3 regions of the Actinoplanes derwentensis genome follow, and region 3 is predicted to be linked to each of the others. Evidence: riboswitches for the same ligand, from Rfam matches in the RefSeq annotation. Region 3 holds a riboswitch; each other region holds the start of a gene.
What was found. A riboswitch is a leader RNA that binds a small molecule or an ion and turns the genes downstream of it on or off. The one in region 3 is predicted to bind cyclic di-AMP.
Positions count from the first base shown of each region.

Region 1: linked by a shared signal. The riboswitch ahead of BLU81_RS06155 (LysM peptidoglycan-binding domain-containing protein) and the one ahead of BLU81_RS17600 (C40 family peptidase) in region 3 are both predicted to bind cyclic di-AMP.
Region 2: linked by a shared signal. The riboswitch ahead of BLU81_RS31195 (coiled-coil domain-containing protein) and the one ahead of BLU81_RS17600 (C40 family peptidase) in region 3 are both predicted to bind cyclic di-AMP.

Region 1 covers NZ_LT629758.1:1,387,029-1,391,203, reverse strand. The annotation lists gene BLU81_RS06165 (epoxide hydrolase family protein) at 49-1,149, shown strand; gene BLU81_RS06160 (phosphotransferase) at 1,133-2,083, opposite strand; gene BLU81_RS06155 (LysM peptidoglycan-binding domain-containing protein) at 2,092-2,640, opposite strand; cyclic di-AMP (ydaO/yuaA leader) riboswitch at 2,639-2,818, opposite strand; gene BLU81_RS06150 (CPBP family intramembrane glutamic endopeptidase) at 2,979-3,893, opposite strand; gene BLU81_RS06145 (GNAT family N-acetyltransferase) at 3,996-4,175, shown strand, end outside.
Region 2 covers NZ_LT629758.1:7,091,500-7,095,674, reverse strand. The annotation lists gene BLU81_RS31200 (glycoside hydrolase family 65 protein) at 1-1,182, shown strand, start outside; gene BLU81_RS31195 (coiled-coil domain-containing protein) at 1,240-2,286, opposite strand; cyclic di-AMP (ydaO/yuaA leader) riboswitch at 2,291-2,423, opposite strand; cyclic di-AMP (ydaO/yuaA leader) riboswitch at 2,631-2,767, shown strand; gene BLU81_RS31190 (coiled-coil domain-containing protein) at 2,766-3,803, shown strand; gene BLU81_RS31185 (ABC transporter ATP-binding protein) at 3,826-4,175, opposite strand, start outside.
Region 3 covers NZ_LT629758.1:3,967,664-3,971,838, reverse strand. The annotation lists gene BLU81_RS17615 (cytochrome ubiquinol oxidase subunit I) at 1-623, opposite strand, end outside; gene BLU81_RS17610 (BlaI/MecI/CopY family transcriptional regulator) at 697-1,050, shown strand; gene BLU81_RS17605 (M56 family metallopeptidase) at 1,047-1,958, shown strand; cyclic di-AMP (ydaO/yuaA leader) riboswitch at 2,082-2,211, shown strand; gene BLU81_RS17600 (C40 family peptidase) at 2,238-3,194, shown strand; gene BLU81_RS17595 (MarR family winged helix-turn-helix transcriptional regulator) at 3,278-3,760, opposite strand; gene BLU81_RS17590 (epoxide hydrolase family protein) at 3,814-4,175, shown strand, end outside.

The sequences.
Region 1 (4,175 bases), 2.6 Mb from region 3:
CACTCGTCCCGCCGGTACCGGCCCGTGGAAGCGGCGGACAATCGGCGGATGAAGATCGAGCCGTTCCAGGGGCGGATGCCTGAATCACAGCTTGCCGACCTGCGGGCCAGGATCAAGGGTGCCCGCTGGCCGGAGGCCTCGCCGGTGCCGGGGTGGGGGCAGGGCATTCCGGTGGAGACGGTGCGGGAACTCTGTTCCTACTGGGTGGACGGTTATGACTGGCGGGCGGCGGAGGACCGGCTCGACGCCGCCGGGCAGTTCATGGCCGATGTGGACGGGTTCGGTATCCACCTGCTGCACGCCCGTTCCCGGCGGCCGGATGCCTTTCCGCTGGTTCTCACGCACGGCTGGCCGGGGTCGGTTCTGGAGCTCGTGGGGCTGGCGGGGCCGCTGGCCGAGGCCGGCTTCGACGTGGTGATCCCGTCGCTGCCGGGTTACGGATTCAGTGACAAGCCGGCCGGGCCGGGCTGGGGTGTCGAGCGGATCGCGGACACCTGGGCGCAGCTGATGGCCGGTCTCGGTTACCACCGGTTCGGGGCGGCCGGCAGTGACTGGGGCACGAGCGTCTCCAGCTGTCTCGCCGCACAGCATCCGGGGCGGGTGGCCGGCATCCATCTGGTCCCGCCGCTGGCCGGTCCGGCGCCCGGCGAAGCCCTGACCGATACCGAACAGGCCGCGAGGGATGAGGCGCACCGGCGGGAGCGGGATTCGTCGGCCTATTCGGAGATGCACCGGACGGCGCCGCAGACCATCGGTTACGCGCTGCTCGACTCGCCTGTCGGACTGTGCGCGTGGATGGCCGAGAAACTGTTGTCCTGGGGTGACGGCTTGACCCGTGACCAGGTGCTGGATCAGGTGACACTGTATTGGCTGACCGGCACGGCGGCGTCCTCGGCCCGGCTCTACGCGGAGAGCATCGACCGGGTCGGGGCCTGGATCGACGGCCGGGACGCGACTGCGGTGGACGTACCGGCGGGGGCCTCGGTCTTTCGGGGTGAGGTGCCGCGGCCGTCCCGGCGCTGGGCGGCTCGCCGTTATCCGGACATCCGATTCTGGGCCGAGCACGATCGCGGCGGCCATTTCCCCGCCCTGGAGGTTCCGGAACTGTTGATCGGCGACCTGTGCGCGTTCTTCAGCGAATTGAGGTGAGCGATTCGGCGACATCGTCGCGGTGCCCGGTCCACCAGCGCAGCACCGCGGACGAACTGTGGAACAGGTGGTCGCAGCCGGTGTCACCCTGGTCGTAGTGGCGCCGCAGGAAATAGGTGTCGGTCGCGAGATCCCACCATCGGCGGTGGGCGGCGTCCCGCATCGCCACCGCGGGAACGGCTATCCGGCTGCGATATCCGGCACTGAAAGCGGCGATCCGGTCCAGGTCCAAACCCGCGGACGAGACAAAGACGATTGCGGCGGTACGAATGACCTCACGCCCGTAAGGTCGCACGCCGAGCCGGTCCCAGTCGAGGATGCCGCTGACTTCCGAGCCGGTGAAGAGCAGGTTGAGTGGGGTCAGGTCGCCATGGGTCCAGCCGATCGGGTCCTCGGCTCCCGGATCGGGCCGCAGGTGGGCGATCGACGGCAGCAGCCGGAGCCGCCAGTCGATCTCGGCGCGGGCGAAATCGTCGAAGCCGGTGTCACCGGTCGCCGCGGCGAGCCGTTCGAGCTGGGCGATCGTCTCCGCAACCGTGGGCGGTGGCGGCAGCGTGGACGGCCCGGCGGGCAGCGCCGCCCGCAGCACCGAGTGCGTGTGCCCGATGACCCTCCCGAGTTCGTGACACGCGGGCAGGCTCAGCGCGGTGCCGGGTGTGTGCGTGCCGGGCAGCCAGGGTGCGATCGTGTACCAGTGGCCGTCCAGTTCGGTGAGACCGAACGGTACCGCGACCGGGATGCCGTGCGCCGCCAGCGTGGGCAGGGCCCGTTGCTGGCGGCGGACCGTGGCCGGGGTGGCGTCACGCAGGCGCTTGACGGCGTAGTCGGCGGACCTGGTCGTCCAGCGCCAGTTCTGGTTCATCAATCCGAGGGTGATCGGCACGCTGGCGAGAACGGGAGCGACGCCGAATCGGGCCGACAGCGTGCCGATCACGTCCGGGGTCAGAGTTTGATGCGCTGTCCGGGGAGGATCTGGCTGGGGCTGTCGAGAATGCTCTTGTTCAATGCGTAGAGCGTACGCCAGCCGCCCTTGATCTTCTTCTTGGTGGCGATCGAGGCGAGGGTGTCGCCGGAGCGGATCACGTAGGTCTTGCCGCTGGGTTTCGCGGCGGCCGGCTTCTTCGCCGTCACCTTCTTGTAGACGCCGGACTTCTTGCCGCACGTCGGCCAGGGGCTGAGGCCGCGCTTGGCGTGGATCTTGTTGGCGACGGCGATCTGTTCGCCCTTGGTGGCCTTGTCTGCGGTCGAGGCGTACTTGCCGCCGCCGTTGGACTTCCAGGTGCTGCGGCTGAACTGCAGGCCGCCGTAGTACCCGTTGCCGGTGTTGATGTGCCAGCGGCCGCCGGACTCGCACTTGGCGACCACGTCCCAGTTGACCTGCCGGGCCGCACTCGCCGGAGCCGCACCGCTCAGGACGATGCCGGCTCCGGTGATTCCCGCCGTGACCATGGTCAGGGCAAGGCGCACTCGTCTACTACCGATCCGAGACATGGGTGATCCTCCACGCCTACGAGGTGAGCTGTCGGGTTCGGGACGATCCATCCCGGCCGTGTCACACACACGGCTTCACCCCGAGGCGCAAGAACGATGCGCCGTAGAGATTGGGTCCCCCGCTCCTGCCGTCCGTTTCGTTTCTGTGAGCGGCGGCAGGATTCGGCGGTCCGCTCACAGTGCCCGCAACGCGGGACTGGCGACGACGGTAACCACGTCGATGGGCCGAGAGCCAAGAAAACGAGGGGGAATAGTGACGTTCTTAACAGTATTTGCCCGATTTGATCTTCTTGGCGGGTTGATATTCCGGTTATTCCTCTTTGGAGAGGTACGGACTACTAATGCACGCTTCCGACCAGCTCACGACTGTCCATCGGGGCCGGGCGCCGACGCCACAGCCAGGTGATCACCGCGGCGAAACCGAGCAGCACCGGAAGATCGGCCGCGGCCATCTGCCACGGCATGTCCGCCGCCGTCTCGTCGATCGTCAGCTGCCCGAAAGCCCCCGCGACAATGCTGCTGAGCAGGTTGTTCATCACGTGCAGAGCGATCGCCGCCTCCAAACCGCCGGTGCGGACCGTCACCCAGCCGGCGATCACTCCGAAAACGGCCAGGTCGAAGAAGCCGAACGGCGTACCCCACCCGTGCAGTGCGGCGAAGACCAGAGCCTGAAAGACGATCGGCACCCACGGACCGCGGAACCACGTGCCGACGGCCTGCAGCAGCCAGCCCCGGCACAGGTACTCCTCGGCCGCCGCCTGGAACGGCACCACCAGGAACAACACGGCCGTCGATGTCAGGAACGGCGCCCAGCCCACCAAGGGGACGTCGAGTCCGGACTCCTCACCGGTCAGCACAGCGAGGGCCGTACCCCCGGTCATGAAGACGATGATGGCGACCGCCGCGACCGGCAGGCAGATCATCAGCCACCGCCATCTGATCCGCCCGTCGACAGAGGAGAGGGTGCCGGCCGGCCGGGCCTGGGTCAGGCGGGCCGCGAGCAGGACCACCGGCAGCAGCACGGCGAGCGACACGAACCCGAGCGCGAGTTCCGCGAGCGGACCGAAAGTGGGCATCCCGTCCGCGCCGTCCGGTTGCCCGGTCAGCTCGGCGGCACCCGCGTAGACGAAAAAGGTGACCAGGAACGCCACCACACCGGTGGCGAGGATGAAGAACGTGCCGAGGAGGGGCCGCCACCAGCGGTGGGTGGGGGTCAGTGCAAGGCGGTGGTACGGGGTTCCGGTCGTCGACATGTACTGAAGTCTCGTCAATATCGACGACCGGCGGATCTGGCCACGGCCGGATCCTCGTCCCTACCCAGAGATATAGAGCAGTGCAGCGGGCAGAATGCGAGCATGGAACCACCCGAGATGATCAACGCCGGCACTCTGGTCCTGAAACGCTGGGAGCCGGAGTGGGCCGACGAGCTCACCGCCGCCGTCCGCGAGTCGCTGCCCGAGCTGAAACCGTTCCTGCCGTGGGCCACCGACGACTACGAGCTGTCGGGCTCCCGCGCCTACCTCGCCAGTGCCGAC
Region 2 (4,175 bases), 3.1 Mb from region 3:
GAGCGGGCGCAGACCCTCGGTTTCCAGGGCGCGGCGTTCCCGTGGCGGACCATCCGGGGCCAGGAGTGTTCCGGGTACTGGCCGGCCGGCACGGCGGGCTTCCACATCGGCGCCGACATCGCCGACGCGGTCCGCCGGTACGTGCAGGCCACCGGCGACTACGACTTCGAGCGTGAGGTCGGCCTGGAGCTGCTGGTGGAGACCGCGCGGCTGTGGCGTTCGCTGGGGCACCACGACCGGCACGGGCGGTTCCACATCGACGGTGTCACCGGGCCGGACGAGTACACCGCCATCGTCAACGACAACATCTACACCAACCTGCTGGCGCAGCAGAACCTGATGACCGCCGTCGAATCCTGCAAGCGGCATCCGGACCTGGCTCGCAACCTGGGTGTGGACGACGAGGAGACGGCGTCGTGGCGGGACGCGGCGGCCGCCGTGCACCTGCCGTACGACAAGGAACTCGGTGTTCACCAGCAGAGTGAGGGCTTCACCCGGCTGCAGGAGTGGGACTTCGAGAACACCCCGCCGGAGGGGTACCCGCTGCTGCTGAACTACCCGTACTTCGACCTGTACCGCAAGCAGGTCATCAAGCAGGCCGACCTGGTGATGGCGATGTACATCCGGGGCGACGCGTTCACGCCGGAGGAGAAGGCGCGCAACTTCGCCTACTACGACGCGCGGACCGTCCGGGACTCGTCGCTCTCCGCCTGTGTCCAGGCCGTGATGGCGGCCGAGACCGGGCACCTGGAGCTGGCGCACGACTATCTGGGCGAGGCCGCCCTGATGGACCTGCACGACCTGCACCAGAACGCACGGGACGGCGTGCACGTGGCGTCGCTGGCCGGCACCTGGATGTCGCTGGTCGCCGGGCTCGGCGGCATGCGTGACTTCAACGGGCAGCTCAGCTTCGCGCCGCGCCTGCCCAGCCGGATCAACAACCTGGAGTTCTCGCTGCTCTGGCGGGGACTGCGCCTGCGGGTGATCGTGACCGCCGACGAGGTCACGTACTCGCTGCGCAACGGTGGCGGCCAGGCCCGGCTGACGCTGCTGCACCACGGCAAGGAGATCGAGGTCACCCAGGTCCGTCCGGTGACCGTGCCGATCCCCGCCGCGGTGCCGGCCGGTCCGGCGCCGGTCCAGCCGCACGGCCGGGCTCCGGTCCGGCGCTCGGTGCACTGAGGTCATAGAAAAGCGCCCCCGCCCTGACTCAGGGCGGGGGCGCTTTTCTACGTGCTGTTAGAGCATCGAGACGTGCACGTGGTCGGTGTGATCACTGACACCGTGATACGACTTCCAGCCCGAAGCCGGGAACCAGATCTGCTTGTACCAGATCACGTAGTAGATCCCGAGCTCGTCGGCATTCCGTACCAGGAAGGCCGTGAGGTTGTTGCCGTACTTCATCTTCTTGGTGTCGCTGAGACTCGCCGAGGAGAATCCGCTCTTCTGCAACGACCAGTCACAGGCTCGGCCCTTGGGATGTTCGAAGGGCCCACCAGTGCGGTGACAGCCGACGAACAGATTGAAGCCGGCCTTCTTCGTTTCCTTGTACATGTTCAGGGTGCGCTTGGTGATGCAGCCACCAGTGGTCGGGTCGTCCTCGGTGCAACCCTCGGCCGAGAACCCGCCGCTGGAGTTGCGCGGGGCGGCTTTCGCCTCGGCCGACTTCGAGTCCACCAGACCCTGGTTGACGGTCTGGTTGATGCCGGTGCTGGCGCCGACCAGGTCGAGCTGCTTCTCGGCGGATTCCTTCTGCTTCTTCAGGACCGAGAGCTGCTGCTGTTCGTTCTTGAGCTCGGCGTCGAGGGCCGCCTTCTTGGTGGTGACCTCGTCGATCACCTCGTTGAGCTCGTTGAGCTTCCGGTCGTGCAGCGTGTTGATCTCCTCGAGTGAGACCGCCTTGCTCAGGAAGTCGTCTGAGGAGCTGCTGTCGAGCAGGAAGGTGAGGGTGCTCAGGTTCCCGGTCAGGTACTGCTGCCGGGCGATCGAGTTGACCTCGGGAATCAGCACGTCCCGGCGGGCCTCGGCGGCCTTGATGTCGACGTTCAGCTTCTTCTGGTTCTTGGTGGAGGCAGCGACCGCTGCCTTCGCGGAGACGAATCGCCGGTTCGTCGACTCCATCAGAGTCGACATGAGCCCGTCGGACTTCGTCTCCGAAGCCGGTGCCGGGTTCTCGGTCTCGTCACCGGGTGCGGCGGACGCTGGTGAGGCCGGTGCCAGGAGCATCGCGGCGGTTACCAGCGGTGCCAGGGCCAGTATCAGCCACCGGCGGGGACGTGCTGTCATCAACAGTTCCTTCCGTGACTCCGCCGACCGAGTTAGCTGACGGGTTCGGGACGGAAGCAATCCCTACCGCAACTGCGGATACACCCCAGTGACCTGGTTCCCCGGTTCGTCTCGCGACGATTGGGCGGTGGCCTGCCGGCAACTCGGGGGCGGTGCCGTCCTGGCAGGACCGGCGGCCAGTTTACCCGAGATATCGCTGTGGATCAGGCCCCGGTAAGGGCCAATGCAGTTACCGTCCAATGACTATCCGTAATTGCTGTCACCGTTTGTGTCAGGCCAAATGCGTCGCGTACGAGAACTGTCGATACTTGGATCGAGTGGGTATGGTCGGTGCGGTTCCCGCACGGGAGCCGCCGCCTAATCGTCATCAATGACGAGCCGGGGATCCATTTTCCCTCGGGGTGAATCCGCACCCAGCGGTAGGGATTTCCTTCGTCCCGAACCCGTCAGCTAACTCGGTCGGCGGCCGACGGAAGGAAATGCCTGTGCAGCAGAACACTGCGCGGCGGTTGGCGGCGTTGCTGGCGCTGTTCGTCGCCGCGTGCGGATTGGTCGTCGCCCCTACGGCGGCCTCTGCGGCCCCTCCGCTGCTCGCCGCCCCGGGTGACTCCGGAGATGACGGCGAGGGTGGTTCGGGGACCCTCATCGAACAGCTCGAGAAGGCCTCCAGCGGCTATGTGAAGGCCAAGAAGCAGCTCAAGACCTCCAAGGACCAGCAGGTCAAACTGGTCGCCGAGATCAAGCGACTGGACTCCGAGGTCGGCCCGAAGCAGGACACCCTCGACATGCTCGCGACCCAGGCGTACACCGCCGGTCGCGCCGGCACGATGGCCACCCTGCTCAGCTCCGACTCGGCCGAGGGATTCCTGGGCCGGGCCGAGACCCTGGCGCTCGTCGCGACCGACCAGAACCGGGCCATCGAGGACATCAAGTCCACCCTGGACACCCAGCAGAAGGCCAAGGTCGCCCTCGACCTCACCATCAAGGACCAGACCAAGCAGGTCACCGTGATGGCGAAGCAGAAGACGAACGCCGAGGCAGCACTCAAGGCCGCCAATCAGGGCGCCGCCAGCTCGGCCACCAGCACCGGCGACAGTGCCGACGCGGCCCCGGCCCCCAGCGGCTCCGGTTCGGGCTGTAGCGAGACCGACCCGACCGGCACCGGCGGCTGTCTCACCCCGCGCACCCTGCACGCGCTGAACCAGGCGAAGGCCGCCGGGTTCACCCGGTTCACCAAGTGCTGGCGCACCCAGAACAGCGGTGAGCATCCCAAGGGCCGGGCCTGCGACTTCTCCGCCGAGAAGGGCACCTTCGGCGGAGACGCCACGGGATCGGACAAGACCTACGGCAACAACCTGGCGAACTACTTCATCCACAACGCCGACAGCCTCGACGTGCTCTACGTGATCTGGTACCGCCGGATCTGGCTGCCGAGCAGTGGCTGGAAGTCGTACAGCGGCGCGGGTGGCGACCCGTCCAGCGACCACACCAACCACGTGCACCTGTCAGTCAACTGACGAACCGGAGTCGCGAGGCCTTCTACCTGCGGGTGAAGGCCTCGTACTCTTTCATCACCTCGGTCGTCGGGCCGTCGGCGCGGATCGTGCCGGCCTCCAGCCAGATGCACCGCTCGCAGGTGTCCCGGATCGACTGCTCGCTGTGGCTGACCAGGAAGACCGTGCCGGCCTGGCCGCGCAGCTCACGGACCCGCTGCTCGCTGCGCTTGCGGAACTTGGCGTCACCGGTGGCCAGCGCCTCGTCGATCAGCAGCACGTCGTGCTGCTTCGCGGCGGCGATGGAGAACCGCAGCCGGGCCGACATGCCGGAGGAGTAGGTCCGCATCGGCAGCGAGGAGAAGTCGCCCTTGTCGTTGATGCCGGAGAAGTCGA
Region 3 (4,175 bases):
GCTGAAGCGCGCCAGATCCCGATCGCCATCAGCAGCCCGCCACCGGCCATCGCCGCGCCGCCCATGGTGTGCGGGAACGCCGCGAGTACCACCTCGTTGGTCATCAGGTCGGTGAAGCTGGTCAGGTGCGCGCGTCCGGTCTCCGGGTCGAGGGCGTAGGCGACCGGGTTCTGCATGAACGAGTTGGCGGCCAGGATGATGTACGCCGACAGCAACGTCCCGACCGCGACGACCACGATGGTGGCCGCGTGGATGCGGCGCGGCAGCCGGTCCCAGCCGAAGTACCACAGGGCCAGGAACGTGGCTTCGAGGAAGAACGCGAGCATGCCCTCGATCGCCAGGGTCGGCCCGAAGACGTCACCGTAGAACCGGGCGAACGCGCTCCACCCGAGCCCGAACTGGAACTCCTGCACGAGGCCGGTGACCACGCCGACCGCGAACGTGACGATCAGCAGCTTGCCGGTGAACTTGGTCAGGTGCAGGTACTTGTCACGGCCGGTCCGCATCCACGTGAGCTGGAAGCCGGCCGCGGTGGCGGACAGGCAGATCGACACCGGGACGAACAGATAGTGGTAGATCGTCACGACCGCGAACTGCAGCCGGGTCAGATCGAGCACGTCCATGGGAACCCCTCTACGACGATTCGTAGTAGATACTACGACGTGTAGTACGACAACTTGAAGTAGAGTGGCCCACATGGCAAGGAACGACCTCGAGCGGGAGGTCATGGCGAAACTGTGGGACGCGGGCGAGGCCCTCACCGTCCGGCAGGTGTTCGAGCTGCTCACCCGTGACCGCGACCTGGCGTACACCACCGTGATGACCGTCCTGGACCGGCTCGCCAAGAAGGGCCTCGTCACCCAGCAGAAAGCCGACCGCGCCTATCGGTACGCCCCCGCGCAGACCCGCGAGGAGATGACCGCGGGTGTGATGCTCGACGCTCTCAGCTCCACCCCCGACCGCGACGCCGCCCTGGCGTACTTCGTCGGCCAATTACCACCCGAAGCCCTGAAGCTCGCGATCGACAAGGCCCGTAACATCGAGCGGTGACCGCCCTTCTGCTCGGCGCCCTCGGGTTGACGCTCTCGCTGCTCGCGCCGAAGCTGCTGGCGACCGCCCGCTGGACCGATCGGGCCCCGGTCGCCGGTGTGCTGCTGTGGCAGTCACTGACCCTGACCGCCGTGCTCTGCGCGCTGGGTGTGGTCCTGGCCGCCCCGGAGGAGGCCTCCCGCGCGGCCGGAGCCCGGCATCCGGAGACCGTCGCGGCCCTGCTCTTCTCCCTGGTGGTGGCCGCCACCATCGTGATCCGGCTGATCGTCTCGCTGGTCCGGGTCACGTCCCGGGCCCGGGCCCGCCGCGACCGGCACCGGATGCTCGTCGACCTCCTCGACCGGGTGGAACGCCACGAGGACCTGGGCGGGGGAGAGGTGCGGGTGCTCGACGCGCCGCTGCCGCTCGCCTACTGCGTGCCCGGCCGGGACCCGCGGGTGGTCCTCAGTGACGGGGTGCTGCGAGTGCTGGACCGGGCGCAGGTCGACGCGGTCCTCGCCCACGAGCGCGCCCACCTGCGGCACAAACACGAGCTGGTGATGGAGTCGTTCACCGCGTTCTATCAGGCGGTGCCCGGCCCGCTGCGGTCCAAGGTGCCGCTGGACGCCGTGCACCTGCTGCTGGAGATGGTCGCGGACGACGCCGCACGCCGCCGGACCGGTTCCGGGCCGCTGCGGGCCGCGCTGGAACGGCTCACCGACGCCGTCCCCCTGGCGGAGGAGGTGACCGCCGACCCGGAGGGTGAATCCCGGCGCCGTCGGCTGGCCCGTTTGACCGACGGCCCGGCCGTCAGCTCGGCGGCGTGGACGGTGGCCGGCACGACCGCCGCCGCCGGCCTGCTGGTACTACCCACAGTGATCGTTGTCGTTCCCTGGTTGGCGCGGGCATTGACTGCCTGGCCCTTCTAGTGACTCTTCGCAAGCGTCACTGTGCGTACAGTTCGGCCGGTTGTGCGACCTTCATTTGCGCCCATGATCCGAGTACGGTGAACCCCGGTTCGACCAGCCCCCCATCGGTCACCCGGCCGATCTGGCGGACCACCGCCTAATCGCGTTGTCGCGAGCCGGGGAACCGAGTACCTGGGGTGCAGCCACTGAGTGGCCGGGCAGACTTCCCGCCCGAACCCGTCAGCTAACCCGGTCGGCGGCTGAACGGGAAGAAAGGAAAACGCACCTGACGTGAAGCGCATGCGCAACCTGCTGGTGGCCGTGGTGGCCACCGTGGGCATCGTCGTCACGGGGCCATCCGCCGCCTACGCCGCACCCTCTCCGGGTGCCGTCGAGGATCAGATCGACAAGGCGTGGAACACGCTCGAGCCCGTCATCGAGGACTACAACGGCAACCACACCAAGCTGACCAAACTGCGCAAGCAGCAGAAGTCACTGGCGAAGACGCTCGCCCCGCTGCAGAAGCAGGTGGACGCCGCGATGGTGGAGGTACGCGGCCTGGCGGTCGACGCGTACATCCAGGGGCCGCCCACAGTGGCGACCGCGATCCTGTCCGGGGACCCGGACGGGCTGGCCGACAAGCTCACGCTGCTGGACCAGCTCGCCAGCAACCGGAAGGCCTCGATCGCGGAGGTCTCGAAGCTGCGGGACAAGTACGCCGCCGACAAGGCCTCGATCGACCAGATCGAAGCCGAGATCGCGGTTCGCGACACCGATCTCCAGGGCAAGAAGACGGACATCGAGAAGGAGATCACCAAGCTCCAGAAGCTCCGTCTCGCCGCCTACGGTGACACGGACGCGTCCGACGGCCCGCTGCGCACCGGTCCGTGCCCGGTCACTTACACGAACGACAAGGGTGGCCGTGCCGCCCAGAAGGCGTGTGACCTGATCGGCAAGCCCTACGTCTTCGGCTCCAACGGCCCGAACAGCTACGACTGCTCGGGTTTGACGCAGGAGGCCTGGGGTTCGGTCGGCGTGCATCTCGAGCACTACACGAAGGATCAGTACGGTTCCGGGACACCGGTCAGCCGGGACGAGCTGAAGCCGGGCGACCTGGTCTTCTACTGGTCCGACGTGCACCACGTCTCCATCTACATCGGTGGTGGCATGGTGGTGCACGCGCCGCACACGGGCGACTACGTGCGGATGGCGACCATCGATCGCGGTCCGATCGCCGGTTACCGCCGGCCCGGCTAGATCGAAACCCTCCGGGGAGACCGCCGTCGTTCGCTGACGGCGGTCTTCTTTCTTTTTCTGGTACGCCTACCGACAGTCCCGGACTACCCCGCGAGCCAGGCGTCCCCTTCCGGCCGCGACGCGGCCGCCGGGCGTGAGCGGTCCGTCGCCGGCGTCCCGTGATGCTCCAGTAGCCGCCGCAGCAGCCCGGTCAGTTGATCCCGCTCGGGCCGCGACAGCGGCGCCAGCAGCTCCTCCTGGATCGCTGCCACCCGCTCGCTCAGCTCGGCGGCCCGCTCCCGGCCGGTCCCGGTCACCGACACCACGTTGCGCCGCTTGTCCGCCGGGTCGGGTGCGCGCCGCACGAACCCCGCCGACTCCAGCTCGTTGAGCGCCCCCACCAGATCGCTCAGGTGGATCCCGGTGCGCCGCCCGAGCGCCGCCTGACTGGCGGGCCCGTCGGTGACAAGCGAATCCAGCAGCCGGAAGTGATAGCCCCGGGCCCCGGTGGCGGCGAACCCTTCGGCGATGAGCCGCTGCGCGTGTGCGGAGACCTGGTTCAGCAGCCAGCTCGGTAGATGATCCACCCGCCGACAATAGCATTGGACGCACTAACGTTTATGCGACTAACGTTAGTGCCATGAACGATATCCGGGTGGCCCAGTCCGAACTCGACGACCTGACCGACCGCCTCGCCCGCACCCGCTGGCCCGCCGACGCCCCCGCCGGCTACGGCATCACCCTCGACCGGGTCCGCGCCCTCGCCAGCCACTGGCAGCGCTTCGACTGGCGGGCCCACGAGGCCGAGCTCAACGCCGTACCGCACCAGAGCACCGAGCTCGACGGCGACCGCGTCCACTTCTTCCACACCCGGTCCACCGACCCGCACGCGCTGCCGCTGCTGCTGACGCACGGCTGGCCCGGCTCCACCGTCGAGTTCCTGGACGTGATCGGCCCGCTGTCCGAGCACTTCCACGTGGTGGCCCCGGCGATCCCCGGCTT